Regions from separate parts of the Paenibacillus sp. FSL H7-0918 genome, predicted to be linked through region 3. Evidence: predicted binding sites of a transcription regulator. Region 3 holds the regulator's gene; each other region holds the start of a gene.
What was found. Region 3 encodes Rex, which represses fermentation and respiration genes when NADH is low (regulators of the CRP and FNR family bind a similar motif). Its sites were predicted from a motif close to TTGTGAAATATTTCACAA; they were not measured.
Positions count from the first base shown of each region.

Region 1: a site for Rex is predicted at 5,466-5,483, ahead of pflB (formate C-acetyltransferase). Genes of this name have one in related genera too.
Region 2: a site for Rex is predicted at 1,703-1,720, ahead of scfA (six-cysteine ranthipeptide SCIFF). Genes of this name have one in related genera too.
Region 4: a site for Rex is predicted at 4,729-4,746, ahead of MHI15_RS21325 (cytochrome ubiquinol oxidase subunit I). Genes of this name have one in related genera too.

Region 1 is NZ_JBBOWJ010000001.1:1,053,433-1,061,247, forward strand. It holds gene MHI15_RS04960 (carbohydrate ABC transporter permease) at 1-186, opposite strand, end outside; gene MHI15_RS04965 (extracellular solute-binding protein) at 315-1,721, opposite strand; gene pflA (pyruvate formate-lyase-activating protein) at 2,157-2,894, opposite strand; gene pflB (formate C-acetyltransferase) at 3,112-5,373, opposite strand; gene adhE (bifunctional acetaldehyde-CoA/alcohol dehydrogenase) at 5,628-7,815, opposite strand, start outside.
Region 2 is NZ_JBBOWJ010000002.1:1,250,080-1,257,894, forward strand. It holds gene scfB (thioether cross-link-forming SCIFF peptide maturase) at 11-1,405, opposite strand; gene scfA (six-cysteine ranthipeptide SCIFF) at 1,528-1,677, opposite strand; gene MHI15_RS19460 (response regulator transcription factor) at 2,243-3,025, opposite strand; gene MHI15_RS19465 (histidine kinase) at 3,000-4,634, opposite strand; gene MHI15_RS19470 (flavocytochrome c) at 4,859-6,649, shown strand; partial or broken gene MHI15_RS19475 (IS3 family transposase) at 6,821-7,815, opposite strand, start outside.
Region 3 is NZ_JBBOWJ010000001.1:780,369-788,183, reverse strand. It holds gene dinG (ATP-dependent DNA helicase DinG) at 1-1,437, shown strand, start outside; gene MHI15_RS03695 (redox-sensing transcriptional repressor Rex) at 1,568-2,221, shown strand; gene MHI15_RS03690 (amidohydrolase) at 2,208-3,509, shown strand; gene MHI15_RS03685 (cell wall elongation regulator TseB-like domain-containing protein) at 3,682-4,200, shown strand; gene MHI15_RS03680 (hypothetical protein) at 4,612-5,154, shown strand; gene MHI15_RS03675 (AAA family ATPase) at 5,147-6,649, shown strand; gene MHI15_RS03670 (3-hydroxyacyl-CoA dehydrogenase family protein) at 6,783-7,655, shown strand; gene MHI15_RS03665 (acetate/propionate family kinase) at 7,652-7,815, shown strand, end outside.
Region 4 is NZ_JBBOWJ010000003.1:318,375-326,189, reverse strand. It holds gene MHI15_RS21345 (NAD-dependent epimerase/dehydratase family protein) at 1-338, shown strand, start outside; gene MHI15_RS21340 (alpha/beta fold hydrolase) at 707-1,696, shown strand; gene MHI15_RS21335 (TetR/AcrR family transcriptional regulator) at 1,780-2,415, opposite strand; gene MHI15_RS21330 (hypothetical protein) at 2,496-4,343, shown strand; gene MHI15_RS21325 (cytochrome ubiquinol oxidase subunit I) at 4,895-6,259, shown strand; gene MHI15_RS21320 (cytochrome d ubiquinol oxidase subunit II) at 6,256-7,272, shown strand; gene cydD (thiol reductant ABC exporter subunit CydD) at 7,341-7,815, shown strand, end outside.

The sequences.
Region 1 (7,815 bases), 270 kb from region 3:
ATCTCCTAGTGCTTTCTCATAATTACTTAATCCGGCTGATTTAACCGTCTCCGATACACCGTTCCAACTAGTAAAGCTGTAATAAATAGAACTAAAAATGGGGTAAATGAAAAACATCGTGAACAATATCAATGCTGGAAGAACGAAAAGGAAAAATACCACTGGATTTCTTAATGCTTTATTCATGACTACCTCCGGTTGCTTTGACATCTGGCGAATAGTGAATGCTTCAGATCAAGTGCAAACACATATTTTCTTTGATTTTAAAAATGTACCCTGGATTTAGCACCAGGGTACATTCAGTTTGCAGCTATTTATTCAACTGCTGCGTTTGCTTCTTCTTGTACCTTTTGCAAAGCTTCGCCCATTTTCTCAGGAGTCGTCTGATCGCCAATCAGTTTTTGAATTTGAATGTTACTGATTTCTGTAGTTACATCAGCTTGAACAAGAGAGTCAAATGCTGGGAACGAAGATTGTGAGTTGTTAAGTACACCTACGATTTCGCTCATCAGATCATCAGTAATATTCTCATTCAATACGTTTTGGTCAATCTTCATTGCTGGCAATACACCATCTTCAACAAGTCCGCGCAATTGCATTTCTTCATTAAATAAGTTTTTAATAAAAGATTTCACAGCAGCCAATTGACGTGGATCTTTCTCAGCAGATGCAGAGAAACCATAACCATTGTTCACATCGCGCATCAATGCAGTTTGGTCACCCGCTCCGCCTTCAACTGCTGGGATGTTGAAGAATCCAACTTTACCAATCAAACCTTCGCCAGATTGGCCCGTTTTAAATACGGAGGATTTCCAAGTACCATCATACAGCAGGATCGCTTCACCACTAGTGAATTGTGTTGTGTATTCAGCATATTCAAAGCCAAGTTCGCCTTTTTTGAAGTAGCCTTTATCAACCCATTCTTTGTATTTCGCAAATCCTTTTACTACATTTGGATCAGACCATTTAGCTTCGCCTGTTGCAAATTTAGCAGTTACATCCGGACCTGCATAACGTGACCACAGGTGGTTAGCTAACATAAGTGGTACCCAACCAGCTTTGGATGCACCAGCCAAAGGTACTTTTCCATCAGCCTTGATATCAGCCAATTGTTGTTCCAATTCAGCAAATGTTGTTGGAGCCTTCCAGCCCTTGCTTGTATAGTATTCTTTGTTATAGAAGAAACCTTCACCAGAACCACCGATAGGCAATCCATAGATTTTTCCTTCATAAGTGAAAGGATCTAGATTTGAGAATTTATCCTTAATTCCAAGTTCCTCAAGAATTGGAGTCAGGTCAAGTAATTTACCTTCTTTAGCATAGATCTTGGAGTCAGGGCTACCGAACAGATCGAAGATTTCCGGTGGATTACCCGCAGCCATTTCACCACGCAATTTTTCTTTACGGTTTACATCTGAATCTACCCCATCGAGTTTAAAGGTCAGACCCGGTACATCCTCTTGTACTTTGTTAACTACTTCTTCGAGAATAGCCAGACGTTTCTGCTTGTCTGCACCGATTTGAGTGTGACGAATCGTCATTTCAAATGGCTCGTTATTTACCGGTTCTTCTGTTGCTGGAGCATTTGTAGCGGCTGAGTTAGTCGCGGTAGCGTTTCCATCTCCTTTGTTAGAAGACGCATTGTTGTTGCCTCCGCAACCAGTCAGTAAAGCTGATGATACGAAAATCAGGGACAATAGCAAAGTCATACTTTTTTTCATTTCTTGTGACCCTCCCTATATATTGATGTGCTTTACACTTCTTATTATAGAAAACAGACTTCATTATCGTAAGGTTAAGATTCATCCACTATAGGGATAAAAATCTCTAATGTAAGCGGAATCAACTACATGATAAGTTATATTTTATAACATCAAAATGTTAAATCGCTTTATTCATTTGTTTTTCTCATCACAAAAGTTTGTTTTTCTTTAAAACATTTAATTAAAATATTAAATTAGTCATATTACCTGACATATTTATTTATTATCTACCCCATAAACCACGTGTAACTATAGCATGTCTTTATTAGGAATAATATAAAATTCCCCCTCAGAGGAGCTTTAACCCCTCCCTTTTTACTTCCTCATAACAAAAAACCGCACCTTCAGTGATCAACCACTGAGGGTACGGTCTCTCTTAAAAATAAATATCTATTATACCAATGCCGTTTGCTTACGACCTTCTTCGACCAAGCGATATGCCCGTTGCACTTCTTCTTCTGTTGGAGAAGGTACTCCATCCAGTTCATAAGCTTTGCCGAGCATTTCCCATTTATAGATACCCATCTGATGATAAGGTAAGATTTCGAATTTCTCGACGCCATTTAAGGTTCCAATATAACGACCTAAGTTAATGAGATCCTCTTCACGATCATGAATACCAGGAACATATACATGTCGGATCCACATCTTACGATTATGGTCTGAGAGCCAGCGTGCAAGCTTCAAAGTTCGATCATTGGATTTACCGGTTAATTTGATATGCGCTTCTTCATCAATATGCTTCAGATCAAGCATAACCAAATCTGTTACATCCAATAAGTCATTAATCTTGTCACCTTCGTTGTAACCATTACTGTCTAATGTGGTATGCAGATTCCAACGCTTCTTCACTTCCGTGAATAACTGCTTTACAAATTGCGCCTGCAAGGTTGGTTCTCCACCGGATACAGTTAACCCGCCACCGGATGAACGATAGTAGTTTATATATGGCTCGATCTCCGAAAGTACTTCTTCTAGAGTCATTTCTTTACCTTCATCTAAAGCCCAAGTATCAGGGTTATGGCAATACTGACATTTCAGCAAGCAGCCTTGCATAAATAAGACAAATCGAATACCAGGTCCATCAACGGTTCCAAAGGTTTCCAAAGAGTGTATGCGACCTTTAATCATAGGATGTCATCCTTTCGCCACGACAGACTAACAGTCCCTTTTTCAACGATGAAGATCCCTGTCCTTGAGACTGTCATATCCCTATATCGCGGCAATAAAATTTAAAATTTTAACAATTCTCAAACAAGATATTACCGCCCTTGAGACAAGGGCGGTATCTTCCTTGCAATTATTTCAATAGTAGTACTAATTCAAAGATCTTCATGACAGGAACAAATTACATCGAACCGTGGAATGTACGGTTGATTACATCCATTTGTTGTTCACGAGTCAGCTTGATGAAGTTAACTGCATAACCGGATACACGGATAGTCAATTGTGGATAGTTCTCTGGGTGCTCCATAGCGTCCATCAGCTGTTCACGGTTAAATACGTTAACATTCAAATGCTGAGCGTTGTTATGGAAGTATCCATCCATCATGTGTACCAGGTTAGACTTACGGGAATCCTCGTCTTTACCAAGTGCCTTAGGTACGATGGAGAACGTATTAGAGATACCATCTTGTGCATCGGAGTAAGGCAGTTTAGCTACAGAGTTCAGGGAAGCCAAGGCGCCTTTCTTGTCACGTCCGTGCATTGGGTTAGCACCTGGTGCGAAAGGTTCACCTTTCTTCCGTCCGTCAGGTGTAGTACCTGTCTTCTTACCGTACACTACATTCGAAGTAATGGTCAGTACCGATTGAGTCGGTACAGAATCACGATATGTTTTGTTTTTACGGATCATAGTCATGAAGGTTTCAACCAATTCTACTGCGATGCTGTCTACAGCATCGTCATTGTTACCGTAGCAAGGGAATTCGCCTTCGGTTTCGAAGTCGATCGCAATACCTTGTTCGTTACGAATAGGTTTTACTTTGGCGTATTTAATTGCGCTTAGTGAGTCAGCTGCAACGGACAGCCCAGCAATACCACAAGCCATCGTACGCAGAATGTCACGGTCATGCAGCGCCATTTCGATACGTTCGTAAGAATATTTGTCATGCATATAGTGAATGATGTTCAAAGTGTTAACATAAGTCTTAGCCAACCACTCCATCATCGGTTTGAAACGTTTCATTACTTCGTCATAATCCAGATATTCAGAAGTGATCGCTGGGAATTCCGGTCCAACTTGTGCTCCGGATTTTTCGTCTATACCACCATTGATAGCATACAGCAATGCTTTTGCCAGGTTGGCACGAGCGCCGAAGAACTGCATTTGTTTACCGATACGCATTGGAGATACGCAGCAAGCAATCGCATAATCTTCACCCCAGTATGGACGCATTACATCGTCATTTTCATACTGAATTGCACTAGTTTCGATGGAAACCTTAGCACAATATTTTTTGAAGGCTTCAGGCAATTTTTCGGACCACAGTACAGTTAAGTTTGGTTCCGGAGCTGGACCCAAGTTGTACAGGGTGTTCAAGAAACGGAAGCTGTTCTTAGTAACACGAGTTGTTCCGTCTTCAGCCATACCACCGATGGATTCAGTTACCCATGTTGGGTCGCCGGAGAACAGATCATTATAGTCAGGTGTACGCAAGAATTTCACGATACGCAGTTTCATTACGAAATGATCGACGATTTCTTGTACTTGTTCTTCAGTCAAAGTACCTTCAGCAATATCGCGTTCTGCATAGATGTCCAGGAAAGAGGACACACGGCCCAGGGACATCGCCGCACCATTTTGCTCTTTAACTGCTGCCAGATATCCGAAGTATACCCATTGAGTAGCTTCTTTGAAGTTGGTCGCCGGTCTGGAAATATCCATACCATGAGCAGCTGCCATTTCTTTCAATTCGCCAAGTGCACGAATTTGCTCAGACAGCTCTTCACGCAAACGAATGATATCTTCAGTCATGGAATCTACTTCAAGCTCAGTTTGTTGTTGTTTTTTGTCTTTAATGAGGAAATCAATACCGTACAGAGCAATGCGGCGGTAGTCGCCGATGATGCGTCCGCGGCCGTAAGCATCAGGAAGACCTGTAATTACGCCGGATTTACGCACAGCTCTCATGTCTGGTGTATATGCATCAAATACGCCTTGGTTATGCGTTTTGCGAATGTTCGTAAACATGTCAACGATGTTTTGTGGAAGCTCGAAGCCATAAGCCTTCGTAGCATCAACCATCATCTTGATCCCGCCGAATGGCTGGATGGAACGTTTGAAAGGAGCATCAGTCTGTACGCCTACAATTTGTTCCTTGTCCTTGTCAATGTAGCCTGGAGCATGTGAAGTGATTGTGGAGACAGTATCTAGGGAAACATCCCATACGCCGCCTCTTTCTCTTTCTTCCTTGCTCAATTGGGAAATAATCTTCCACAGTTCAGTTGTGTTACTAGTAGGTCCTACGAGGAATTCTTCGTTTCCTTCATAAGGCTTAATGTTGCTTGCGATAAAGTTGTTAACGTCAACTTTTCTGGACCATTTACCTTTTGCAAAACTTCTCCAACCGGATTTCACTTCTTGTACATCTTTTTCAATCACCGACATGCTAAATCCCTCCATCTATATTTATATTATATTTGTAGAGATCGCGGGCTTGAAGGTTGATCCCGTGTCTCGTGATCCCAAGAAAAACATGGTTGTTCGAAAATTCACAATCATTGTTCCATATATGGGACCGTTGTTTATATAAACATTTTAGTTTATTTTCTATAAATAGACTGTGACAAATATCACCTTTCGGGTGATATTTGTCACTTATATCTAATCCACAACCATCCTATTATCTACTTAACCAAATATTAATTATCAAATCTTCCGTAGAAAGCATTACGGTATACATCTGCAAGTTCAGATACCAGTGGCAGCTTAGGATTGGCAGTTGTACATTGATCTTCAAATGCACGGTCAGCCAAGTAATCTACATGGGATTCAAAATCCTTAGGATCAAAGCCCAATTGTTGGAAGGATTCTTCGATACCCAGTTTTTTGTTCATGTCGCGAATAGCATTGATCAGGCTAGTTACACCTTCTTCAGTTGTGCGAGCTGGCAATCCCAGAATACGGGCGATTTCTGCATAACGCTCGTCAGCTACGAAGTGTGAATATTTAGGGAACGAAGCGAACTTCGTAGGTTTCTTAGCATTGTAACGAATAACGTGTGGCATAAGGATCGCATTAGTACGACCATGAGCAGTGTGATATTGACCGCCCCATTTATGCGCCAAGCTGTGGTTAATACCCAGGAAAGCATTAGCAAAGGCCATACCAGCAAGTGTTGATGCGTTATGCATTTTTTCACGGGCAACTCTGTCGCCTTCAAGAGCCGATTTTTCAAGGTATTGGAATACCAATTGGATTGCTTTAATTGCCAGACCATCCGTGTAGTCACTCGCCATAACAGATACATAAGCTTCGATGGCATGTGTCAATACGTCCATACCTGTATCAGCTACAGCAGTTTTTGGCAAGCTATATACGAACTCTGGATCAATGATAGCTACGTCTGGAGTTAGCTCGTAGTCAGCCAAAGGATATTTAGTGTGTTGTTCAGTTGTTTTATCGGTAATAACTGCGAAAGATGTTACTTCCGAACCCGTACCCGAAGTAGTTGGAATCGCTACAAACTTAGCTTTGTTTCCAAGTTTAGGGAATTTGTAAACCCGTTTACGGATATCCATGAATTTTTGTTTCAGACCGTTAAAGTCTGCGTCTGGATGTTCATAGAATAACCACATTCCTTTTGCAGCATCCATTGGGGAACCACCGCCAAGTGCGATGATGCAGTCCGGTTGGAATCTGTTCATCATTGCTGTACCTTTTTCAACTGTAGTTGTCGATGGATCTGGTTCAACTTCCGAGAACACTTCGATCGCTACAGGAGTTTGGCGTTGACGCAGGTAATGTTCAACTCTCTCCACATATCCAAGCTTAACCATCATTGGGTCAGTGATAATTGCGACACGTGTGATATCAGGCATTTTGGTCAGGTACTGAGTAGCGCCTTTTTCGAAATAGATCTTGTCAGGTACTTTAAACCATTGCATATTCACGGTACGACGATTCACCCTTTTCACGTTGATCAAATTGATTGCTGTAACGTTTTGCGACACGGAGTTACGACCATAAGATCCGCAGCCCAGCGTCAACGAAGGGATGTTAGTGTTATAGATATCGCCGATCGCACCATGAGTGGAAGGCGAGTTAACAAGAATACGTCCTGTTTGCAGACGGTTGGAGAACTTCATGATTACTTCTTCGTTGTTGGAGTGGATAGCCGAACTATGGCCCATACCACCAAATTCAACAACTTGTGCTGCGCGTTCAATACCTTGATCTGCGTTTTTAACTTTGTAGCAAGCAAGCACAGGACTCAATTTTTCAGCGGACAATGGATATTTAGTGCCTACACCTTCAAGTTCTGCTACCAGAATCTTAGTGCCGGCAGGAACTTGAATGCCGCACATTTCAGCAATTTTCACTGCGGATTGTCCTACGATTGCTGGGTTAACTGCACATTTATCAACGTTCATAGCGCCGCTAGTCAGTTTGGCAGCTTCTTCTTTGTTAACAAAGTAGCAGCCATTAGCGATCATTTTCTTTTTCACTTGATCGAAGATTGGTTCTTCGATAATAACAGCTTGCTCGGAAGCACAGATCATACCATTATCAAATGTTTTGGAAAGAATGATGTCCGTTACGGCTTGATCGATATCCGCGCTCTTTTCGATGAATGCAGGTACGTTACCAGGACCTACGCCAAGAGCTGGTTTACCACAGCTATAAGCTGCTTTTACCATTGCAGAACCGCCTGTTGCGAGAATAAGTGCAACGTCAGGGTTGTTCATCAAAGCGTTTGTTTTGTCCATCGTTGGCATTTCAATCCATTGGATACAGTTCTCAGGTGCGCCAGCTTTTACAGCCGCATCATGAAGAATTCTAGCAGCTGCTGCACTACACTCTTGCGCAGATGGGTGGAAACCGAATATA
Region 2 (7,815 bases), on a different contig from region 3:
GTTATTTTAATTAGTTAGGTTGCTCTTCCATCGCTCTAATAGATTCATCCACCTTCACCATCATGGAACATTCGACTCTTTTGCGGAAGACGTCACAGCTGAAATCATAGGTTCCGACCAGGGAACCCGTCGCGTGCAGTGCATTGGCTGGACAACCACCGCTGCAGTAGAGTTTAGCCCAGCAGTCCTTGCATTCCGGCTTCGAGTAGCAGTTGCTCTCTTGGAATTGACATTGCAGCTCAGGTTTTGTGATGCCATCCCAGAGGTTCCCCATGCTATACTCTTCATCCCCTACGAACTGGTGGCAAGGAAAAAGCTCTCCCCAAGGGGTGACGGCAAGATATTCGGTTCCTGACCCACAGCCAGTGATTCTCTTCTGGATGCAAGGTCCTTCCGAGAGGTCTAGCATGTAGTGATAAAAGGTAAAACCCTTGCCTTGTTCACCGCGACCGATCATTTCCTTCGCGAGAATTTCGTACTGGTTGTATATCTCCGGCAGGTCCTCCTCGGTAAGTGCATAGGGCTCCTTTGGATCACAGATGACCGGTTCCATCGAAATTTTGTCAAAACCAAGGTCTGCGATATGAAATATATCGTTGGTGAAATCGACATTGTTACGAGTGTAAGTTCCTCGTACATAGTACTCTTGGTCTCCGCGCTTACGAACGAATTCCTGGAACTTCGGAAGAATATGATCATAGCTGCCTTTTCCGTTAACCGTTTGGCGAAGCCGGTCATGAACCTCTTTTCTTCCATCCAGGCTTAATACGACATTGTACATTTCCTGATTTAAAAACTCGGTGACCTCATCGTTCAGCAGCATCCCGTTCGTCGTGAAGGTGAAGCGGAACTTCTTTTTGTATTCTTGTTCTTTGCTTCTTGCATAAGCTACGATCTGTTTAACCACTTTCCAGGCTAAAAGTGGTTCCCCGCCGAAAAAGTCAATGTCCAGGTTTCGATGATGACCTGAGTTTTCAAGCAGATAATCGATAGCTTTTTGTCCAACCTCATAGCTCATGATTGCTCGATCTCCGTTGTATTTCCCCTGACTAGCGAAGCAATAGTCACATGACAAATTACAGGTATGCGCAACATTGAGGCAGAGTGCCTTGACATAAGTTTTTCGTTTTTTTAAATCGAGCGAGAGGTTCTCATACTCATCTTTTGTAAAAAGCTGTCCATCATTTATAAGCTCCTCGATATCCACGATGGTTTCTCGAATGTCGCTCTCGGAAATGCTGGAATCATCTTTATATTTATCCAACATTGTTGTCACGATTTGATCGACAGAAGTTTTCTCATAATCCGCTATAATTTCATATGCTAGGTCATCAACAACATGCACCGAGCCACTATAGGTATCGAGCACGATATTGTATCCGTTTAGTTTATATTGATGAATCATACTTACTAATCAAGCTCCTTTTGCACACAAGTAGAAACGGCTTCGCCATCCTTTAGGGATAGTATCCATTTCTTAAAAATAGCCGCCCATCAGCAGAGCAATGGGCGGTAAAATTCCGAATCCTATCTGTTCATTGCATTTTCACACTTCTGGTTTGCAACGCCGCAGGAAGTTTTACAAGCGGACTGGCAAGAGGTCTGGCATGCGCCGCATCCGCCGTGTTTTGCGGTATCCATCAGTTTGCGGGTGCTCAGTGTTACGATTCTTTTCACGATAAATGACTCCTTCTGTAATTTCTTGTGATCACTTTCACTTAATTTCCATGGAACATCGTAGCAACATCACGCAGGTACGTCTATGATGCCTGTCACCTAGCAGAGCAGAGAGGGGTTAAACATAAGCATCAACACTAATTTTCGTGCAGTCTTTCATGCTTGTAATCGTAGGATGCGGCAGCGGGAACCAGAGTCAGAGCAATGCTAAAAAAGTGAAACAAAAAAGAGACAGCAATGATGCCATCTCTTTAACAACATTTTTTCTCATACTTGTCCGTAAAGTCCAATAAATATAAGGATTTCATAGCACTGTATCCTTCCTTACCAGTAGAGCGACACTCTCCACATGCGTGGGTGGACAATGTGAACAAACTTATATGAGGAGCCCTAAGACACTTCCAGACAGTTTATCTGCTCTTGACGCCTTAGTTCATAAAAATATTGCACAATTGGATGCTTTAACTTCATCTTCTCGCTCATGTTTAAAATCCAACCGTTTTGATAGAAGGCGGCTCCGAGCATAGCATCTATGGCGTGCTGCAGAGGGACGAGAATGGCCCTCCTATCCATAACCGAACGGATGCTTTTTGTACTCTAAGGGGCTTGAGCCGACTCTATTTTTGAACACACGACTAAAATAGTACTGGCTCTTATACCCTACCTTCACGGCCAGATCCCCGATTTTGATATTCGGCATTACGTCATCCAGAATCTCCTTCGCCTTCGATATCCGAAGCTCGGTGACATAGTCAAGGAATGAAGCACCGATTTCTTGCTTCATACGCTTACTAAGATAGGTTTGGTTGATATGAAATAGTGCTGCTACTCGAGTAATAGACAGCTCCGGATCCTGATAATGACTGTCAATATACTCGGTCACTTTTTGGATAAGCACTGTTCCATCCCCTGTATACCCGGGAAGCTCCCGCTCCTTATCCACCCTGTCTTCATGTGAATGCAAAGGATATTTTACCTGAAGATGCTCATCGATCCGATGAAGCAGCTTGTTCAGATCACTCTTCGGCACAGGTTTCAATACATAATCGAATGCTTGCAGTTGCACGGCTTGACGCGCATATTCAAAGTTATCGTACCCGCTGATGATGACAACCAGAACCGACGGGCAGCGTTCGCGCAATATATTCATCAGATCGAGCCCATTCATATTCGGCATGTTGATGTCCACAAGACATACATGTGGTGGGGCTTCCTCCACCATATTCAATGCTTCGTTTGCACTTTTCGCTTCTCCTGCAACCTCAAAAAGATACGGACTCTCCTCAATGTATTGTCGCAAGCCTTTGCGAATGATCGTTTCATCATCGACGATGACAATCTTCCACATCTTCATTCCACTCCCCGTCCAAAGGTATTCGAATGACCATAACGGTAATGCCATCTTCGCTCTTCACTGCAAGGCCATATGGCACTCCGTAAGCTAGTCGAATGCGATGGTTTACACTGTATAGCCCAAAGCCTGTGGCAGAACGATCATATGTATCATCAAGAAGGGCTTGATTTATCTGCTCAAGCTTCTCTTCCGGAATCATAACCCCATTATTTTCAACCTTAATGACCAAATAATCGGCCTGTTTATATGCTGTAATCGAAATTTTGCACTTTTGATCCCCAAGTGGCTTAATCCCGTGATAAATCGCATTTTCCACCAAAGGCTGCAGTATGAAGCGAACGACTTGGCACTGAGCAAGCTTTTCATCATATCGAAGCTCGTAGTCCAGAATCTCCTCATATCGCACACCTTGAATATGAAGATAACTCTCGACATGGTACAACTCCTGATCAAGCAGAATGTATGGACTGCCTGTGCCAAGCCCTAATCGGAAATACGCGCTAAGCGCTTCCACCATCTCCACCACATTGTCTGCTCCATGTTCCGTTGCCATCCACTGGATCGTATCCAATGTGTTGTATAAAAAGTGCGGCTTGATCTGCTCATGAATCAGTCTGAGTTCCATCTCCTTTCGGTCCTGCTCCACAGCGTATAATTGAACAAGCATGTCATTGAAGCTTCGTCCAAGATCGCCGATCTCATCCGAGCGCGTAACATCTGCTCGTATGGTTTGGTTGCCGTTCTGCACATTTTCCATTACCTGGCGAAGCGACTGAATTGGACGAATAATGGAAGAAGCAAGCAGCACCAGAAAGACGATAAACGCACTACCGATAAGAACGCCTACCAGCAATGCAGTCCGCTGGGTTTTGATCACCGCTAACGATAGACTTGAATTCGGTACTTTGAGTACTAACTTCCAGCCTTCCACATTTTGAATTGGAGCCTCAAATACACTCATGTTCTTCTTATCTGCTGTATCCTCCGCTCCATCTTCTTCACCCAGCTCTCTGCAATCGACGATAAGCTGGCCTGACTGGTCATATAGCATTACATCTTGAGCAATCTCCCTCATCTTCTTGACGGAGACGGCTGCGGCAATATAAGCTACCTCATCATTCACCGATGGATTCACGCGATAAAGAATGACGACGATTTCGGCTGCATTCGCTTTGGATACGATCGGATTGCTTACCACATAATTGGAATCTGAATTCAGCAGTTTTCGATAGTAGGGTCGGTTTAGTATCGAAAAAGGCTTGTCCCTTGCTGACCAGGAATTTCCGTGAATATCCACCACGCGTATGGATTCGTACTCTACTTTCTTCTTCGCCTCGAACTTATCGAACTCTTGTAGCAATTCATCTCGTGTCCACTGATGGTCCGAAGCTAGAGAAGCAAGCATGTCTATCTCTCCAATGCGCTGATTAAACCAATAATCAATCTGGTCGCTGCGTGCAGTAACCACTTGCTGCGTTAAGTTCTTATTCAAAGGGACAACCGTATGGTTCATCTCCAAATATATTGTTACAAGCAATGCAACGAACAGCAGCAAGAAGCAGCCTCCTGCGATTAACGTAATTTTTAAGTGAATTGATTTCATTGTAATCATAGCCCTTCACAATATCCGTTTCTTACATGCCCGAAAAAGACAAAAAAACACTAATCTGTGCAAATACATAATGCTGTACTAAATCTATAATAGGTCTTGTGCATATTTTCACATGAAATAACATTCATGTCTAGGCTAGAGATAAAGGATTTGCCTAGCAAATCTTCCTCTCCCTAGTGTATGTAACCAATCCACAACAGAATGAAGGAGATATTATGCGAACTCACACGAAAAAGCTGTTATCTATTCTACTAGTCCTCAGTCTTATGTTCACGCTTGCTGCTTGCGGCAGTAAAGATGCAGAACCCGCTGCAGATGCAAACGGAGTTCAAGTCTTTGAAGGAGTTGGGCAAGGTAAACATGGCGATATTAAAGTACAAGTCTCCTTATTAGATAACAAGATCACTGACATTAAAGTGACAGAGCATAAGGAAAATGAAGTACTTGCAGAACCTGTTTATACACAGCTCAAGCAAGAGGTCATGGCAACTAACAGCGCAAAAGTTGATGCCATTAGCGGATCTACAGTTACAAGCAAAGGATATCTCGAAGCCATTCAAGATGCAATTACGAAGTCTGGACTTACCCTTGTCGCTGGCGCTGCAGTCAGTGGAAGCAAAGACAAAGAAGAAGTCGAGCAAACCTATGATGTTGTCGTCATCGGTGCCGGGGGTGCTGGCTTTAGTGCGGCTATCGAAGCGAAGAGTGCTGGAGCTAATGTAGTTCTGCTCGAGAAAATGCCAGCTGTTGGCGGCAACACATTGATCTCCGGTGGTGAGATGAATGCGCCTGACAACTGGGTTGAACGTGCTCTTGGCATCACAGATGACACGGCTGACTTGTTCTATAATGATACGATGAAAGGCGGAGACAACCTCGGGGATCCAAAGATGGTTCGTATTCTTGCCGACAATGCTCTAGCATCTGCCGAATGGCTGCGCGATGATATCAAGGTAGAGTTCTTACCTGATCATCTGTTCCAATTTGGAGGCCATTCCAGAAAACGTGCGTTGATTCCTGTAGGTCATACAGGTGTTGAATTGATTACTAAGTTAAAAGCCAAAACAGACGCTGATCAAATCACGATCAAAACGAATATGAAAGCCGAAACCTTGCTGAAGGACGAAAGCGGCAAAGTAACAGGTGTAACTGCGACTTCGGGTACTGGCGACAAAATCACATTCCATGCGAACAAAGGCGTCATCATCGCTACCGGTGGTTTTGGATCCAATGTAGAGATGCGTAAGAAGTATAACCCTACAATGGATGAAAAATATATGACTACCGATACACCAGGATCTACAGGTGATGGTATCGTTATGGCAGAAACGATTGGCGCCAAACTGACAAACATGGAGAGTATTCAAACGTATCCAATCTGTAATCCTGAGACAGGTGTTATTTCTCTGGTTGCAGACTCCCGCTTCGATGGTGCAATCCTGATTAACCAAGAAGGCAAGCGCTTCGTTGAGGAATTAGAACGTCGTGACGTTATTTCTAAAGCAATTCTTGCCCAAACGGGTGGATATACGTATCAATTATGGAATCAAGGCATTGAGGATATCGGTAAAACGATAGAAGTTCATCAAGACGAATACGATCAACTCGTTAAACAAGGCTTGCTCTTTAAAGCCGATACGATTGAAGAGGCCGCTGATTTCTTTAAAATTGACGTGAACACTTTGAAAGAAACGATTAATAAAGTAAATGATTATGCGAAAACAGGTAAAGACCTTGATTTCAAACATCGCGGTGGATTGAAATCTCTTGAAAAAGGCCCTTACTACATCGAAAAAGCTGTACCCTCCGTTCACCATACAATGGGCGGCTTGGTGATCGACGAGAAGACTCGCGTTTTGAATGAAAAAGGCGAAGTCATCCCTGGGTTGTTCGCTGCAGGTGAAGTAACAGGGGTCATTCATGGTACAAACCGTCTTGGCGGTAATGCCATCGCTGATATCTTCACATTCGGCCGGATTGCAGGCAAACAAGTTGTAGCAGAGTAATCTTATTTTTTGTGTAACTGCTCTATTAATAAGTTAGCCTTAAAAACGTGCAAGATAGTTCGTAAAGTGCAGGTTGACTCTAACTTTCATGCTGCCCTCTATGACATAGCAAACCGCCCTGTTAGCAACATTGCGAATGAAGTGCCCCCTTAAAGTTAGACAGGTATATAATTAAGCGACTTGTTGGGCCTGAGTTCGGTACTGTACCGGACTCAGGCCTTTTAGTTTTGCCTTAATTCGCTTGTTGTTGTAATAATCGATGTATTTTGATAGCTCTTGTTTGAAATGTGTGATACTTTCGAATTCCTTTAAATATAGAAATTCAGATTTCATGATACCAAAGAAGTTCTCAATGACGGCGTTGTCGTAGCAATTACCTTTACGGGACATACTTTGCTTGATATCTCGTTCTTCAAGGGCATGACGATACTGCTTCATCTGATAGTGCCAGCCTTGGTCAGAATGAATAAGGAGGTTATCTTCATCGGTTAATCGACGGAATGCTTGATCTAACATCGTTGAAACAAGCGAGTAGACCGGCCTTGAACCGATTGTATACGTAATAATCTCACCATTATATAGATCTAGAATTGGAGATAAGTACAGCTTTTCTCCAAATAATTTAAACTCTGTAATATCCGTAACCCACTTCTCATTTGGATTCTCAGCGTGGAAGTTACGTTCTAATATGTTCGGTGCGAGTTTGCCAATCGTCCCTTTATAGGAACGATATTTCTTCATACGTACCACACACTTTAAACCCAATACCTTCATCAAGCGTTGTACCTTTTTATGATTCACATGGTGTCCTCGATTCACTAACTCGTCACGAATACGACGATAACCATAACGACCCTCATGCTCCTCGTAAATCGCTTGAATAATGTCTTTTAGCTCCTTATCTCTATCGGGCATACCAAACGTTTTTACCACGAAATAATACGTACTACGAGGGATATCTGCTAGCTGCAGGAGGGCTTTCACCGAAAATTCGTTCCTTAGTTCATAGACTACTCGTGCTTTGTCTTGTTTGGTGATTTTTCCTTGTTTTGAATTAAGGCATTCAACTTTTTTAAATATGCATTTTCCATTCTCAAACGCTCTACCTCTGCTTGTAATGCCTCAGCAGACCCTTCTTTTAACGTTTGAATCTTTCGTTTATTAGG
Region 3 (7,815 bases):
GATGTGGCTGGTAAACATCTTGGCATGCATATGAAGCATTTCACTGTGGCACACACGTTATCGCGACTGTATAAAGATAGCCGAAACGGACAGCTTCCTGCTCTGCGTCAGATATTACAGTCGTCAGGCAGTGAAGAGGCTTCAGAATGGAGCGGAGTCATCGATCGGATCTACCCGGATCTGCTTACCGTCAAAGAAACCTGGGATGCACTCAGCGACAAGCTGTTCAGCCTTTTGCCGGAACGCAGTGATGCAGGGGCAGGGGAAGCGGGACAACTGGTTATGCGGTTGATTCCCGCCCGTAAGCCGAAGGATTGGGATGAATTGGTTGCGCTAGAGAACACTATGAATCTGACGTTAAGCGACATCATCCGTAAGGGTGATAAAATGCTTAACGAGATGCGCGACCAGGAAAGCCAATCTTCAGCAGACAGTCTTGTTACTGATATTAGCGGTTTATTTAAGGATTTGGCTTCCATCCGTGAGCAAGTAAGATTCTTTATGGGGCTGAATGACGATAATGTAGTATATTGGCTGGAGGCAAATGGAAATTACCGCAGCAAATCACTGCAGATGTATGCCGTCCCTGTGGATGTTAGCAGCCAGCTTAAAGAGTTGTTCTTCGATAAGAAAAAAAGCATCGTGCTTACCTCGGCGACGCTGTCTGTAGATAAGTCTTTTCAATTTATGATTGATAATCTCGGACTTAACGAAGCTGCAGAAGAGGGACGTCTAATGACCTCACTCCTTCCATCTCCCTTTAAGTATCGCGAGCAGGCACTGCTAGTTATACCGCGTGATTTTCCTAGTGTGAAGGGGAGTGTGGGCGATGCTCGATTTGTCGATACACTCGTACAGTCATTATCGGAAGCTGCTAAAACAACACGTGGGCGGATGCTGGTTCTGTTTACTTCTTATAAAATGCTGCGTCAGGTATATGATCCGCTTAAAGAGGCTTTGGCCTCACAAGAGATTACGGTGCTTGGTCAAGGCGTGGAAGGTGGCAGCCGGAGCAAGCTGATCCGCCGCTTTCAGGACAGTGCAGCATCCGTATTGCTGGGGACGAGCAGCTTCTGGGAAGGTGTAGATATTCCAGGTGAAGCACTGACTTGCCTGGCCATCGTGAGACTTCCATTTCAACCGCCGAATCACCCGTTGGCGGAAGCGAAGTCGGAGTTATTACAGGCCCAGAAGAAGAATCCGTTCATGAAATTATCTGTTCCTCAAGCGGTTATTCGTTTTAAGCAGGGATTCGGAAGACTGGTTCGCACGGCGCAGGATCGCGGAATAGTTATTGTTTATGATACAAGGGTTATTGAATCTCATTACGGGAAGTATTTCCTTTATTCATTGCCTGGTCCCAAAATGGAGCATATGCTTACTGATCAAATGGTCCCTCGCATAGCGGAATGGCTAGAGGATGGCGGCGCTTCTTAAAACGCTCGTCTTCAGTTTAGCTCCTCCTTATCCTTAAGGGCGGTGTGTTACAGTACCGTCCTTAATAAGGAGAGGTAGACGTTTGAATATGGATTTTCACAAGAACATTACTATTTTTAGGAGGAAAAATATGAAATCGGATAAAATATCAGAAGCCGTTGTTCGCAGACTACCTGTGTACTTGCGTTTTTTGAATGATCTCCAGAATCGCGAAATATTAACAGTTTCCTCTCAGGAACTTGGACAAAAGCTTGATCTTAATCCCGCACAGATTCGTAAGGATTTAGCATATTTTGGTGACTTCGGCAGAAAAGGTATCGGATATGATGTAACGTATCTTATTGAGAAAATCCGTCATATCCTGAAGCTGGATCAACAGCTTAATGTAGCTTTAGTTGGAGCAGGTAATCTCGGACATGCCTTGTCTAATTACAATGCATATCTCAAAGATACTATGAAAATTACGGCTATATTTGATTCGTACGCTCCTAAGGTTGGACGTAAGATCAACTCCCTTACTGTGCAACCGATGGATGAACTAGGCAGCACAATTCGTGAGCAAGGTATTCGCATTGCCATTATTACCGTACCTGATTCAGAAGCTCAAAATGTAGCAGATATCCTCATTTCTTCTGGGATTGAAGCAATTTTGAACTTTGCCCCTGTGATTCTGAAGACACCACCGAATATCCGGGTGCATGCAGCTGATTTTACAACTGATCTGCAAAGTCTTGCTTATTACTTGCGGGATGGAAAGGAAGAAAGTGAACATGAACAACAATAAAACGATAATTAAGGGCGGGTATTTTCTGACTCCGGGAACGGATGAGCCGGTTCTGAGTGGATATATGACTATTGAAGATGATTTAATCACTTACATAGGAAAAGAAGAGCCTCAGATGGAAGCTGGAGTGCAAGTGGTTGATGGCAGCCGTCTGCTGTTCATGCCTGGACTTGTAAACACACATGGTCATGCGGCGATGTCTTTGCTGCGTGGATATGGAGATGATTTAGCGCTACAAGTGTGGCTTCAGGAGAAGATGTGGCCAATGGAGGAAAAGTTCTCCGGTGATGATGTATACTGGGGAACCTCCTTATCTGTATTGGAAATGCTGAAGGGTGGAACTACGACCTTCCTCGATATGTATGATCATATGGACCGAGTAGCCGAGGTAGCTGAGTTATCAGGTATCCGTTCCGTATTGATGCGTGGTGTGATCGGGTTATGTCCAGAGGATGTACAGAATCACAAGCTTGCGGAAGCGATTTCTTTTGCCCGTAACTGGCATGGAAAGGCTGACGGTAGAATTACTACTATGATCTCGCCACACGCCCCTTATACTTGCCCTCCGGACTTCCTGGTTAAGTTTGTGCAGGCAGCGCATGATCTGGATTTACCGATGCATACTCATATGTCCGAAACGAAACGTGAAGTGGAACAAAATGTGGCGGATTACGGGTTGCGTCCTGTAGCTCACTTAGAGAAGCTTGGCATGTTCACACGTCCCTCGATAGTTGCACATGGTGTTCATTTAAATGATGAAGAGATTGAGATCTTGGCTCGCCATAATGTGGGTGTATCTCATAATCCGGGCAGTAATTTGAAGCTGGCTAGCGGAGTGGCTCGGGTTACTGATCTTCTAAAAGCTGGTGTGAAGGTGTCTCTTGGCACGGATGGCGCGGCAAGCAACAATAACTTGGATATGTTTGAAGAGATGCGGCTTGCAGCTCTCATTCATAAGGGTGTCAGCGGTGATCCAACGGCTGTTCCAGCTCCAGAAGCTCTGCGTATGGCTACAGAATATGGCGCGCAATCCATCTTTTTAAATAATGTAGGCAGACTTGCTGTAGGGATGAAAGCAGATTTCATTGCTATTGATATCGATCAGCCACATTTGCTGCCACACACAGATCTGTTGTCTCATGCAGTTTACTCTGCTAGCGCTAAGGATGTTGAGCATGTGTGGGTGAATGGTAAACAGGTCATCAAGCATGGACAATGCTTAACCCTGGATGAGGAAGCTATCCGGCGTAAAGCGCAAGAAGCCTTCGAAGGTTTATTGAAGCGTTAAGTCTGGAGAATAACGAATAAATAATAGGCTGCGACTTTTTGCTTTTAGCAAAAGTTGCGGCCTTTTGTGTATTTTTAAGGCTGGGAAAGCTAGAAAATTATGAAATTTTGGATAAACGCGCGGGTGTGTTATATAATCAAAAAAGATATATTACTAGAAAGGGAGCTGTACCTTGAAGAAAAGGAAAAAATGGATCCTCCTGGGGTCAGTTCTGATTCTGCTCCTGGGGTTTGGACTTATCCAGTTCTATGCCTATATTATGAAAGATCAATGGAACGAGCGTGATATCGCTAAGGATGTTGCCAAAACCAGAGCGGGTCTAACAGAGGTAACCAAAGCACAAAAATCGGTTTGGGATGAAAATGCAGTGTACTGGGTATTAACTGGGAAAAATGAAGCCGGGACTGCTCTTATGGTCTGGGTCCGCTTTACGGTAGATGGAAAATTTGCTGAAGGCGACGACGCAGTGTTTGCTGAGGAACTAAGTAAAGGAACCTCGGAAGCCAAAATACGCGGCATTATCAAAGCTGATCTTCCGGACATAACGATTGAACGCTTGCTGCCGGGAGTATATAACGGAGAGTATGCTTGGCAGCTTTTTTATAAACAGAGCGGTCGGTATTATTATCAATTTTATCGCTTTTCGGATGGGTCCCGAATGGGCGAAGGTTACAGTTTACCTAAAAGTTAAGCTGAACATAAGGAAATTAAGGGTGGCATAGTAAACAAGCGAACTTTATTATAAGTTCGCTTGTTTACATTTATTTGATGTACAAAAGTGATATACTAAGTGATATACTGAATGGGTGGTTATCACCGAATATTCTCTTATATTCACATACGAAAATAGGCTGATTGATTAAAAATCAAGGCCGATTTTGTCGAAAGTGAGGAATTTATTTGGTATTGATGGAAATATTTAAAAAATTAAATTTTAAATATATTCACATTTATTTTGAAATTAGTATATACACCTGTGATATACTACTACTTGTAATTAGAACAGCAATAAGAGACTTCAGTCTCTCTGATGAGCTCTCAAGTAGCTATAAATTATTATAATGAGCTTTATATTTTGTCATCTTTGAGAGGAGGACGTTTCTTGAAATTACGTCTTGTACCTGTGCTGATAACGTCTCTACTGTCGGCTACTCTATTGTTTGGTGGCTTCTTTTTGTATCGTCAGTTTGCAATGCAGGAACCACTTCAGAAGATTGTATCTCAATATGAGGGCGTCAATAATTCTCATATCAGTATTAACCGCAATGAGGTCACTTTGAAACTTGATCTCCAGCCAGGCACGAAATTACGTGAACTGGTTCAGTACGTCTCCCAAGAAGGAAAATCGATGATTGATGGACGTACACTAAAACTTGATGTAGAACAGAACTCCAGTGAACTGCTGGATGAATACTGGGATAAAGCGATGTTCTCTGTAGCCGAAGCTATGGAGAGCCGTAAATATACACTTATACCCACAGAACTTGATGGACTCAAAGCGCAATATCCACAATATAAAAATGTGATAGCCTCAACAGAAATTGATGACAATAATGTCTATGTAAGCTTGAGTAATGGAAAAGAAAGCAAATTTATTATTTTGCCGCGTAAACCTGCGACATTGGGGGTATGGAATAATGCCTAAATACCTTAAAGAAATTCTAATCGGATTTGTTCCTGTCTTGTTTATTTTTATGGCTTTTCTAGGCATTAATATATTCCCGATTGTAATTGCTGCTGGGATGCTCACGGCGTTACTTATCATTGCTCATTTAAGAGGCGGACTTGCGGTAAATGCAGGTGCCGGGAAGAAACGCAAGAAGGATGGACCTTCAAAGCTTACTTTTGAAGAAATTGGCGGGCAAGACAATGCAAAACAGGAGCTTCGTGAAGCGTTGGATTTTTTGATCCGGCATGAGGAAATCAGCAAATTCGGGATTCGGCCTTTGAAAGGGATTCTGCTTACAGGCCCTCCAGGAACAGGTAAGACCCTCATGGCTAGAGCAGCAGCACATTATACGAACTCTGTATTTGTGGCAGCATCAGGCAGTGAGTTTGTAGAAATGTACGTAGGTGTCGGTGCCGGCCGTATCCGCGATTTGTTTAAGGATGCCCGTACCCGCGCCCTTAAGGAAAACAAGCAAAGCGCTATTATTTTCATAGATGAAATTGACGTAATTGGCGGAAAGCGTGAAGGCGGACAGCAGCGAGAATATGATCAGACCTTGAATCAGCTGTTGACTGAGATGGACGGGATCTATAACAACGAAACACCACGCATTCTACTGGTAGCAGCCACTAACCGTAAAGAAATGCTTGATTCAGCATTGCTGCGTCCTGGCCGGTTTGACCGTCATATTCAAGTGGACATGCCTGATAAAAAAGGCCGCAGATCGATTCTCGAATTGCATGCCAAAAATAAGCCGCTTCATGCCAATGTGAACCTCGACAAAATTTCCGAAGAAGCCTATGGTTTTTCCGGTGCTCAGCTCGAAAGTGTTATGAATGAGGCAGCAATTTATATGATGCGTGAGGAATTGACAGAGGTTGAGCAGCGGCATCTGTCGATGGCGATTGACAAGGTTATGATGGGGGAAAAAACGGACAGAGAAACTAACCACGAAGAGAAAAAACGTGTGGCGATCCACGAATTGGGACATGCCATTATGGCAGAACTGCTTCGTCCGGGAAGTGTCAGTCAGGTTACGCTGACTCCGCGGGGGCAAGCCCTTGGTTATGTACGTCACAATCCTCAGCAAGAGCAGTATCTGTACACCAAAGATTATCTCGAAGATCAGATTATGATCGCACTTGGTGGAGCGGCTGCAGAAGAAATGTATTATGGCGGACGAAGCACAGGTTCACGTGGCGATTTTGATCAGGCCCTGAATATTGTCGAAACCATGATGAAATCCGGATTGACTTCGTTGGGTATTGCCAAGCTGGAAATGGTTACCACTGAAGAGCTTATGAAGGAAAACAGTAAAATATTGGACGAGTTGATGGTACGTACTCACGACCACCTTGAAAAGCAACGAAATGTATTTGATTACTCCCTTGACATTTTAATGAAGGAAGAAGTGCTCTCTGGAGAGCAATTTCGATGTCAATTTCGTGACAGCGTGCGTTTACCAGCATAAATATTTATGCTGGTTATTTTTTTTTACTTTTCAGGCATGCTAAGATATCATTATATGTCGGGCTTTATAAATTTTTGCGACAGACAAGGTACAATACAAAAGTATAGATACCTGAAAGGATGGAGACTTTTTTATGAATTTCAAGAAAATTGGTGTCATCGGCGGTGGCACAATGGGACAAGGGATTGCCGAAATGCTGGCAGCCAAGGGCCTGGATGTATTGCTGGTGGAGAAAACCCCTGAGAAACTGGACTACTCCTACGAAATGATCGAGACAAGTCTAGATAAGCAACTGGAGAAATGGGCGATCACTCAAGCTGAGAAGAAGCTGATTCTTAGCCGCATTCAAAAAGTGACACATTTCGCAGAGCTGAGCTCTTGTGACATGGTTATCGAAACAATCGTTGAGGATTTAGAAGAAAAGAAAAAAATATTGAATCAACTGGATCAAGTATGTCCAAACCACATTATTCTTGCCAGCAATACGTCAACACTTAGCTTGACTGAACTTGCAAGTTCTACAATGTATCCGGAACGCGTGATCGGAATGCATTTCATATACCCTGTAGCTAAAGTGGATCTTGTTGAAATTGTACGCGGTCTGAAAACTTCAGATGCTACTTTTGAAGATACAAAATCCTTTGTTGATGAAATTGTTGAGAAAAAAGGTGTAATGATTTATGAATCCCCAGGATTTGTAACATCACGCCTCATTTGCTTGTTTATCAACGAAGCTATGCATGTACTGCAAGAGGGCGTTGCCTCCGCACAGGATATTGACGATGCTATGCGTATTGGTTATCAATTCCAATATGGACCGCTTGAAATGGCTGACAGATTTGGTCTGGATTCGGTTCTTGCTGCACTCGAAAATATGTTCCGTGAATATGGTGAGCTGAAATATCGTCCTTCCACGATCCTTAAGAAGATGGTGCGTGCAGGACAATTAGGTATGAAATCAGGCGAAGGCTTCTTCCAGTACGACAAGGATGGTGACCGTATATGAATATTCTAGTAATTAACTCCGGTAGTTCTTCTTTAAAATATCAATTGTACAATATGGCTGATGAATCCGTTTTGGCTAAAGGTTTGGTGGAACGTATCGGGATGGATTCCTCCATTCTGAACCATAAACCTACTGGTAAAGCTGAAGTAACAGAAGTAAG
Region 4 (7,815 bases), on a different contig from region 3:
AGAATGATGCTGATTTAGAATTAATCAATCGTGTACCCGCGGATGTGATGAAAAAAATTGCAGAGAATTATGAGGTTAAAGCGATGGGCTTTATTGGAGGTACGCTTGGTCCTAAATCGTTTACTAGTATGAAAACAGATATCATAGAGCAACTGAAGAAAGGCCAAATCCGGTTGGAGGTCGTCGAACCTACACTTGTCTATGGGGAAGATAGAAATGACAGTCTGTCCAAGATGGTTCCCATTTTTAAATTTCTTGGTATTTTTTCTAAAGGACTAAAGCCGGTATTGGTAACACAATTAGCGGAAGAACTAGTCCAAAAAATCATTCGCAGATAGAAAGAGTTAGTTAATTTTTAGGTAATAATTGAAGCTATACAAAAAAAGTGACCACAAATGTTTAAAGGCGATGGAGAAAAGTCTAAATAATCAATTAAGTTAACTAAAGCACCGTGCCAAAGCATGGTGCTTTAGTTAACTTAATTTACTGGAGATCATTTCGCAATGTTTATTAAGGGATCAGCTGTTGCGAGACAAGAATACATACCACGTCGCTATGTTAGCGGCTTTTTTGTGTTAAGGAATCAGTTTTTGGGCTTGTTCATATTCCGTTCATATTGTCGTCACGAAGGGTACATCTTGATTGATTACACTTTGAATATGTCGTCAAGGCGGCACTTCAGATACAGGGACAAGGAAGGGAAGAGATGAACGTGGCAAATAAGGTGGAATTAAAAACAACAGGGACTAAGAGCCACAAGAAACGGAACCTATGGTTAAAAATAATCGGAGGTATTGTAGGGGCGCTCGTGTTGTTCATGGGCATCGTTTTTATCGTTGATTCTATTAGCGATGGGGTAGAGAAAAAGAAAATCGAATCGTATGGCCAGTATGTCAATGTGGATGGGAAAAAAATGAATGTGCTTATTCAAGGAAGCGGTGAACAAACGGTTGTACTCCTACCGGGACAAGGAACCCCGACGCCTGCACTTGATTTCAAATTGCTGATCGATGAAATTACCCCTAATTATAAAGTCGTGGTGGTCGAGCCTTTCGGTTATGGTTTGAGCGATGAAACCGAGAAGGAGAGAACGACTGAGAATATAGTAAGTGAGGTTCACGAAGCAGTGCAGCAACTGGGTTTAGACCGTTATATTCTAATGGGACATTCCATCGCGGGACTTTACGGAGCGACCTATGTGAACACATATCCGGATGAAGTTCTTGCTTTTGTCGGCATCGATAGCAGCGTTCCCAATCAACCCGGAATGGATGTCAAATTACCTTTGAACGCCATGAAATTTCTTCAAAAATCAGGTCTAATGAGATTGGTCCAAAAAGTGAGCGGAGATCCCTATGAATCGCTTGCGTTCGATGAGCATACCAAAGAACAGATGCGTTTGATTTCGAATCAAGTCGCGACCAATCCAACATTGATGAATGAACTGGGCCACCTCGGTTCCAATTTCAAAAATGGAGAAAAACTCACAATGCCAAATGACTTGCCGCTGCTTCTCTTCGTTCAATCGAATAACGAGCACAATAAACAGTGGATTCCGCTGCATGAGGAGCAAGTCAAACAATCCGCACAGGGCAAAATGATCCCAATGGAAGGTTCACATTATCTGCATCATACAAAATACAAAGAAATCGCTGAGGCATTCAAAGAGTACATGAAACAAATTCAAATTCAATAGTAGGGTTGATAATTAAACTGCGGAGCCGAACTTGGTTCCGTGGTTTCTTTGTTTTTTTCATTTATAAACACGATTTTTAAACCTTATTCCTGGGACATTGGAGTATGGTATACCTCAAGACAAATTTTGGTCATTTCGTCAATGGATTTTGCAAAGTCTGATTGTATCCATTTAAGGAGAACATTATAGAGGGCCCCCGCTTTAAAGTATATTCGGTACACATTCTCGTCGCTTTTGTCATGAGCAGTAGAAAGCATCATTTCATTCAAGCAATCCAGAATTACATGATCAAACTTTGCACTCTGAAGTGCTTTGTAAATGTTCCGCTGCTGAAAAATAACTTCAAAAAGCACTTTGATAAATTTTTGAGGTTCTTTAGCTTTGCCTGTTAATTCATTGGTGTAAGGTAAGAGTTTTTGATTAATTTCAAAAATAAGCGAATCGACCAAATCCACCAGGATCTCTTGCTTGGAGGAATAGTTGTTGTAATAGGCTGTTCGAGAAACCCCTGCGCGCTTCACAATATCGGTGATGGTGATTTTGTCAAAAGGCTGTTCCTGGATCAAGAAGACTAATGCCGTACAGATGGCTTCTCTTGTCAAACGGTTGGTTTCTTTATTGGAACGATGCTGAGAGGTATTTGGACTGTATAATTCATGATTTGAGATGACATTTCCCCTCCGTTTGTACATTCTGATGTTCGTTTCATTGTTTTTCATGAGTATTTTCAATATGCTAAAACCATAAGGCATTACAAATGTAATGTCAAAATAATCGTTAGTTAAAATGGGAGGGCGTCATGTTAGAAATCTTATATAGACGATTGTCAGCGGTGCTGCTTTTGATCCTAGCACTATGTGCTACGGTATTCATTGGCAAAGAAACGGTAATCTCGATCGTGACCATTATCTTTTTGTTAGCAGAATTAGGCATCTCTTTTTTACTATTAAAGAAGCGTGAGAAGTTACATGTAGTATTTATTAGTGCGATGGTGGCAGAAGGGTTATTCTTACTAACAAGAAATTTTTGGCTGCTTGCGCTTTCTATCCTCTTGCTGATCATAGCGGGCATATGGAGAGGACTCTTGGGGCAAAAGGTAAGCAGAAGAGTTACTCCGTTTCTAGTGGTTCGTAAAGTGTTATTCAGCATTGCTGCACTTATCGTTACTGCACTTTGGGGTATTGGAATCTATGCGAAACCTATTACAACACCTGTAGCATTAGCAGCTGATACGGCAGTGACGATCGATGAACGTAAATTGGATTCTGCAGCAGTGATGCTCAAAGATATTGAAGTAATGAATTCTTTTGGAAGCCGTACAACCGGCTCTGAGGGTCACAATCAGTTTATTGCTTGGCTGGAGCAACAGGTAACGGATATGGGGCTGCAAGTATTTCGTGATCGCTATACTTTTGACCGATGGGAAGAAAAGAACAGTGCTTTAATGATTGATCAGCAGGAAATTCATGTCTCTTCAGCTTTTCCCTATTCCGGGGAAACTGACGAAAAAGGTGTAACTGGGGAGCTGGTGTATACGAAGCGTGGTGAATATGGCCAGGCCAGCGGAAAAATTGCTGTCATTGAAATTGAGAATTTCAGAAATTTTCCAAGTGGGATCGTTATGAATATGCGGGCTTCATCTCCAATGGACAACCAAATTGCCCCAAATGAAGGCGATCTGGTCCTCACTACAGCTTTAAAAGAAGCTAAATTGGAGCAAGCGAAGGAAAAGGGCGTAAAAGCTGTTGTTTTAGTCTGGAAAGGGGTATCTGACGATAAGGTTGAAGAGCAATATGTGCCTTTTACCACCGATTATGCTGGAATCCCTGCGATCTGGGTGAATGAAACGGAAGGGCAAAAGGTGATCAGGGCAGCTCAGGAGCATAAAGAAGGTACGGTTATTTTAGAAGCGGTAATACAAAAAGATGCCCCAACAGAATCCTTTTATGTGAAAATTGACGGTAAGAATAAAGACGAAGCAATTATCGTAAATACTCATACGGATGGGATAAATGTGGTGGAGGAGAATGGCGCTGTGGGCATACTGTCTATGATTCGTTACTTACAGCAGGAGCAGCCGGAACGTACGATGATATTTGCTTTTGTGACAGGGCATTTTAGATTACCGGAGTTCAAAGGGTCCTCTCAGGCAACTTCCACCTGGATGGAGGGGCATCGAGAGCTGTGGGATGGCAAGAATGGCCATTTAAAAGCTGTAGCTGGAATTACGATTGAGCATTTAGGCAGCATGGAGTGGAAGGACGATGATACGGGTCACTATGGTCCAACTGGACAAATAAGTACAGAATATACCTATGCGGGCAATGAAATGATGGCAGCCATTTGGCTGAAGGCTATTGAAAAGACAGATAGCACACGTACTGTATTATTGCGTGGACATAACAAGTTTGAGTTTGGAGAGAGTCAGCCCTTATTTGAAGCAGGGATACCGGTGATTGGTTTCATTCCAATGCCCGACTATCTGCTCGTGGATAGTGACAACAGAGAGATGGACAAATTTGATGCAAAGCTAATGCATACGCAAATTGTATCGTTGCTGAAAGCGGTCAAGCTAGTGGACGGAACGGAGACGACTAAGCTTGGGAAGTCAGATGGGTATTCTTTTTTCTACGGCCGTACTAAATGATATTGGCAGATCAAGATTTGTCATGACGAAGATGACATTAGCTTTAATTCAAAAAACACTGATGATTTGAGTCAGTGTTTTTTTGTTGCAAAAGGGGGATATATTACGGCTCAAAATGAGAAAATATCGTTTTTTTTGCCAGCATCGAAGTAGGAGGGAACTTGTGACATCACATATACACTAATCAATCAATAGCTCCTTCGGGTACTTTTTGTGTTATTCACTGAGTTGTCAGAAAGATTTGACCCTTTCTTGAACGTTTAGGGATTAAGAGATATCTGTGATTGAATTACTTGCAATTTAAGATAAGATGATTTTAATTATTAGGTCACATTATAATTTTGACTGCTCAGTATCAGATAAATCGGGCTCGCCAACTCTTGCTTTGTGAATTTTTTCTCTTTTTACATAGCAAAGAACGATGAACGTCATACTAAAACGAACAGGCAACGATGTCGCTGAACCTTGCTAAACCTGATATTGAATGCAGCCAACAGTTAGCAGGCCTAATCATAGAAAAATGAACAGTGTTTTGAAGGGAGCAGTAAAGAATGGCAATTGATACGGTGCTATGGAGCAGGCTGGTGACAGGCTTGACTCTCGGGTTCCACGTTATTTTTGCGACGATTGGCGTCGGTATACCGCTAATGATCGCTATAGCAGAGTTTATCGGGATTCGGAAGAAGGACCCCCATTATACACTTATGGCAAAGCGGTGGTCTCGAGGATTTGTCATTTCTGTGGCGGTTGGTGTCGTGACCGGTACAGCGATTTCACTACAGCTGGCCCTGGTATGGCCGAATTTTATGAAACTGGCTGGGAATGTCATTGCACTTCCGTTATTCATGGAGGTGTTCGCGTTCTTCTTTGAAGCTATCTTCTTGGGCATTTATTTGTATACATGGGGTCGGTTCAAAAATCCGTATATCCATTGGCTGCTGACGATACCGATTGTCGCCGGGGCAGGCATGTCTGCCGTTTTTATTACGACGGTGAACGGATTCATGAACCAGCCTGAAGGCTTTGTCATGGAAGCAGGCCAATTCACAGCGATTAACCCGGTGCAAGCGATGCTGAATACGGCGACGTTCTCCAAAGTGTTCCATGTATTAAGCTCGGCCTATTTGACTGGAGCTGCCTTGTTAGCCGGGATTGCAGCCTTCGCGATGCTGAGAAAAGGTGTGTCCGCATACCACAAAAAATCTTTAAATCTAATGATGGCGGTCGTTTTACTATTCGGTTTGCTGAACACGTTAGCCGGTGATGTGTCCGCCAAGTTTTTGGCCGAGCATCAGCCAGAGAAGCTTGCAGCGGCAGAGTGGCATTTTGAGACGAGCAGCAGTGTGGATTTGGTGCTATTGGGATGGCTGAATGCAGAGCATGAAGTTCTAGGGGCTCTTCATCTGCCGAAGCTGCTCAGCTTCCTGGCCTTTGGAGACTTTAATGCAGAGGTGACGGGGCTCGAGGAATTCCCCAAGGAAGAATGGCCACCGCTTCTCGTTCATTATCTGTTTGATTTAATGGTCGGAATTGGATTTACTCTGCTCGCGATTTCGTTTTTATATTTTCTGTTTGTGTTCTGGAAAAAGCGTAATGCGCTTAACAAATGGATGCTTCGCATCATCGCACTGAGCGCCCCTCTCGCTTTTCTGGCTGTTGAGCTGGGATGGTTTTATGCAGAGATTGGCCGACAGCCGTGGATTATCCGTGGATATATGCGTGTTGAGGAGGCTGCCACGTCTTCACCGAATGTAAGAATTATATTCTTCGCCTTATTGCTCTTGTACATCGTACTCGGCAGTATGTGTGTAATCGTGCTGAGACGCTTGTTCAACAATAATCCGGCAGAAGCTGAGATGGAGAAATGGATGAAGGATCATCCTAATCAATTTACGGAAAAGGGGGGCACTGAATGATGAGTTACGAATTGATTGGCATCTCGGTGCTCTGGCTGTTTTTGTACGGCTATTTAATTATAGCTTCCATTGATTTCGGAGCGGGCTTCTTCGCCTTTTATGCACGTTTAACAAAGCAGGATCATCTCATTAATCGTCTGATTTCCCGATATTTATCACCCGTATGGGAGATTACAAATGTATTTTTTATCTTTTTCTATATTGGCATCGTCGGTTTTTTTCCGGACACAGCCTATTATTATGGCTCCGCGTTACTTGTTCCGGGAAGCATTGCAGTGATTCTTCTTGCGATTCGCGGTTCATTCTATGCTTTTGAAAATTACGGTTCCAAGAAAAACATAGTTTATCTTTTTTTGTACGGAGCTACAGGTTTGCTTATTCCAGCATCGTTGTCAGTGGCGCTAACTTTGTCTGAAGGCGGCTTTATCGTGAAGCAGGGGGAGACGGTTTCTCTAGATTACTGGGCGCTGTTTACCAATCCATTATCGTGGAGTATCGTTGGACTGGCAATCGTGTCCGTTTTGTTCATTAGCGGCTCATTTCTGACATTTTACGCATCTCGGGCGGAGGATCATTCCGCGTTGAAGCTGATGCGCAACTACGCCCTGTTTTGGAGCACACCGACGATAATCCTCGCACTGACAGCATTTATCTATTTGGGTCAACACAATGAGCGGCATTTTCAAAATATGATGGATTTATGGTGGTTGCTGGCACTTTCCGTTGCTTTCTTCATGATCGCGATGTGGCTATTATATAACGGACGCCTTTACGGATTAGCTTTTATATGCGTCATGTTGCAGTTTTTCTGTGCCTTTTTCGCTTATGGGATTGGGCAATACCCTTATATTCTTGATCCGTATATCACGATTCAGAGCAGTGCAACTTCACCGGCAATGGGTTTAGCGTTAGTAATTGTGTTTATCGGCGGTCTATGCCTGTTGATCCCATCCCTTATTCTGGTCTTCAAACTCTTCCTGTTTGATGCGGATTATGTTAAAGGGAAAAAATAAAGCTGATTAATCCATTACGGTATGTTTGAGGTTTTCCTACCAGCCTATAGATAAAGGAGGTGTGATCTGTGAAGAGGAAATCCAGTCTGATTTCTCAACAAATGTCTTCACAAAGGAAAAACATGGCTCTCCTCGCAATCATTTCACTAGCGCTTGGTATAGCTATTGTGAGTCAGGCTGGACTGCTTGCTGAAGCAGTCCAACGGATTTTTGTCGAGAAAGCTTCATTTTCATCGGTTATCCTGTTGCTCGGCATACTTCTAGCTGTTATGGCTGTGCGCACACTGTTGTCTTATGGAAACGGTATAGTTGGCTTACATATGGCTGCCACTGCTAAGACAAATATGCGCGCTGCCGTGCTGCAAAACTTGACTCATGCCTCCATGCCTTCAACCCTTCGTGGACAGACGGGAGGAAAGGTCAGTGTTGCTCTGGATGCTGTGGATGAGGCCGATAGTTATTTCAGTCAATACATGCCGCGTATGATGGAAGCTGCTATCATCCCGGTTCTGATTTTGGTCGTTACATTTATCCAACATGCCA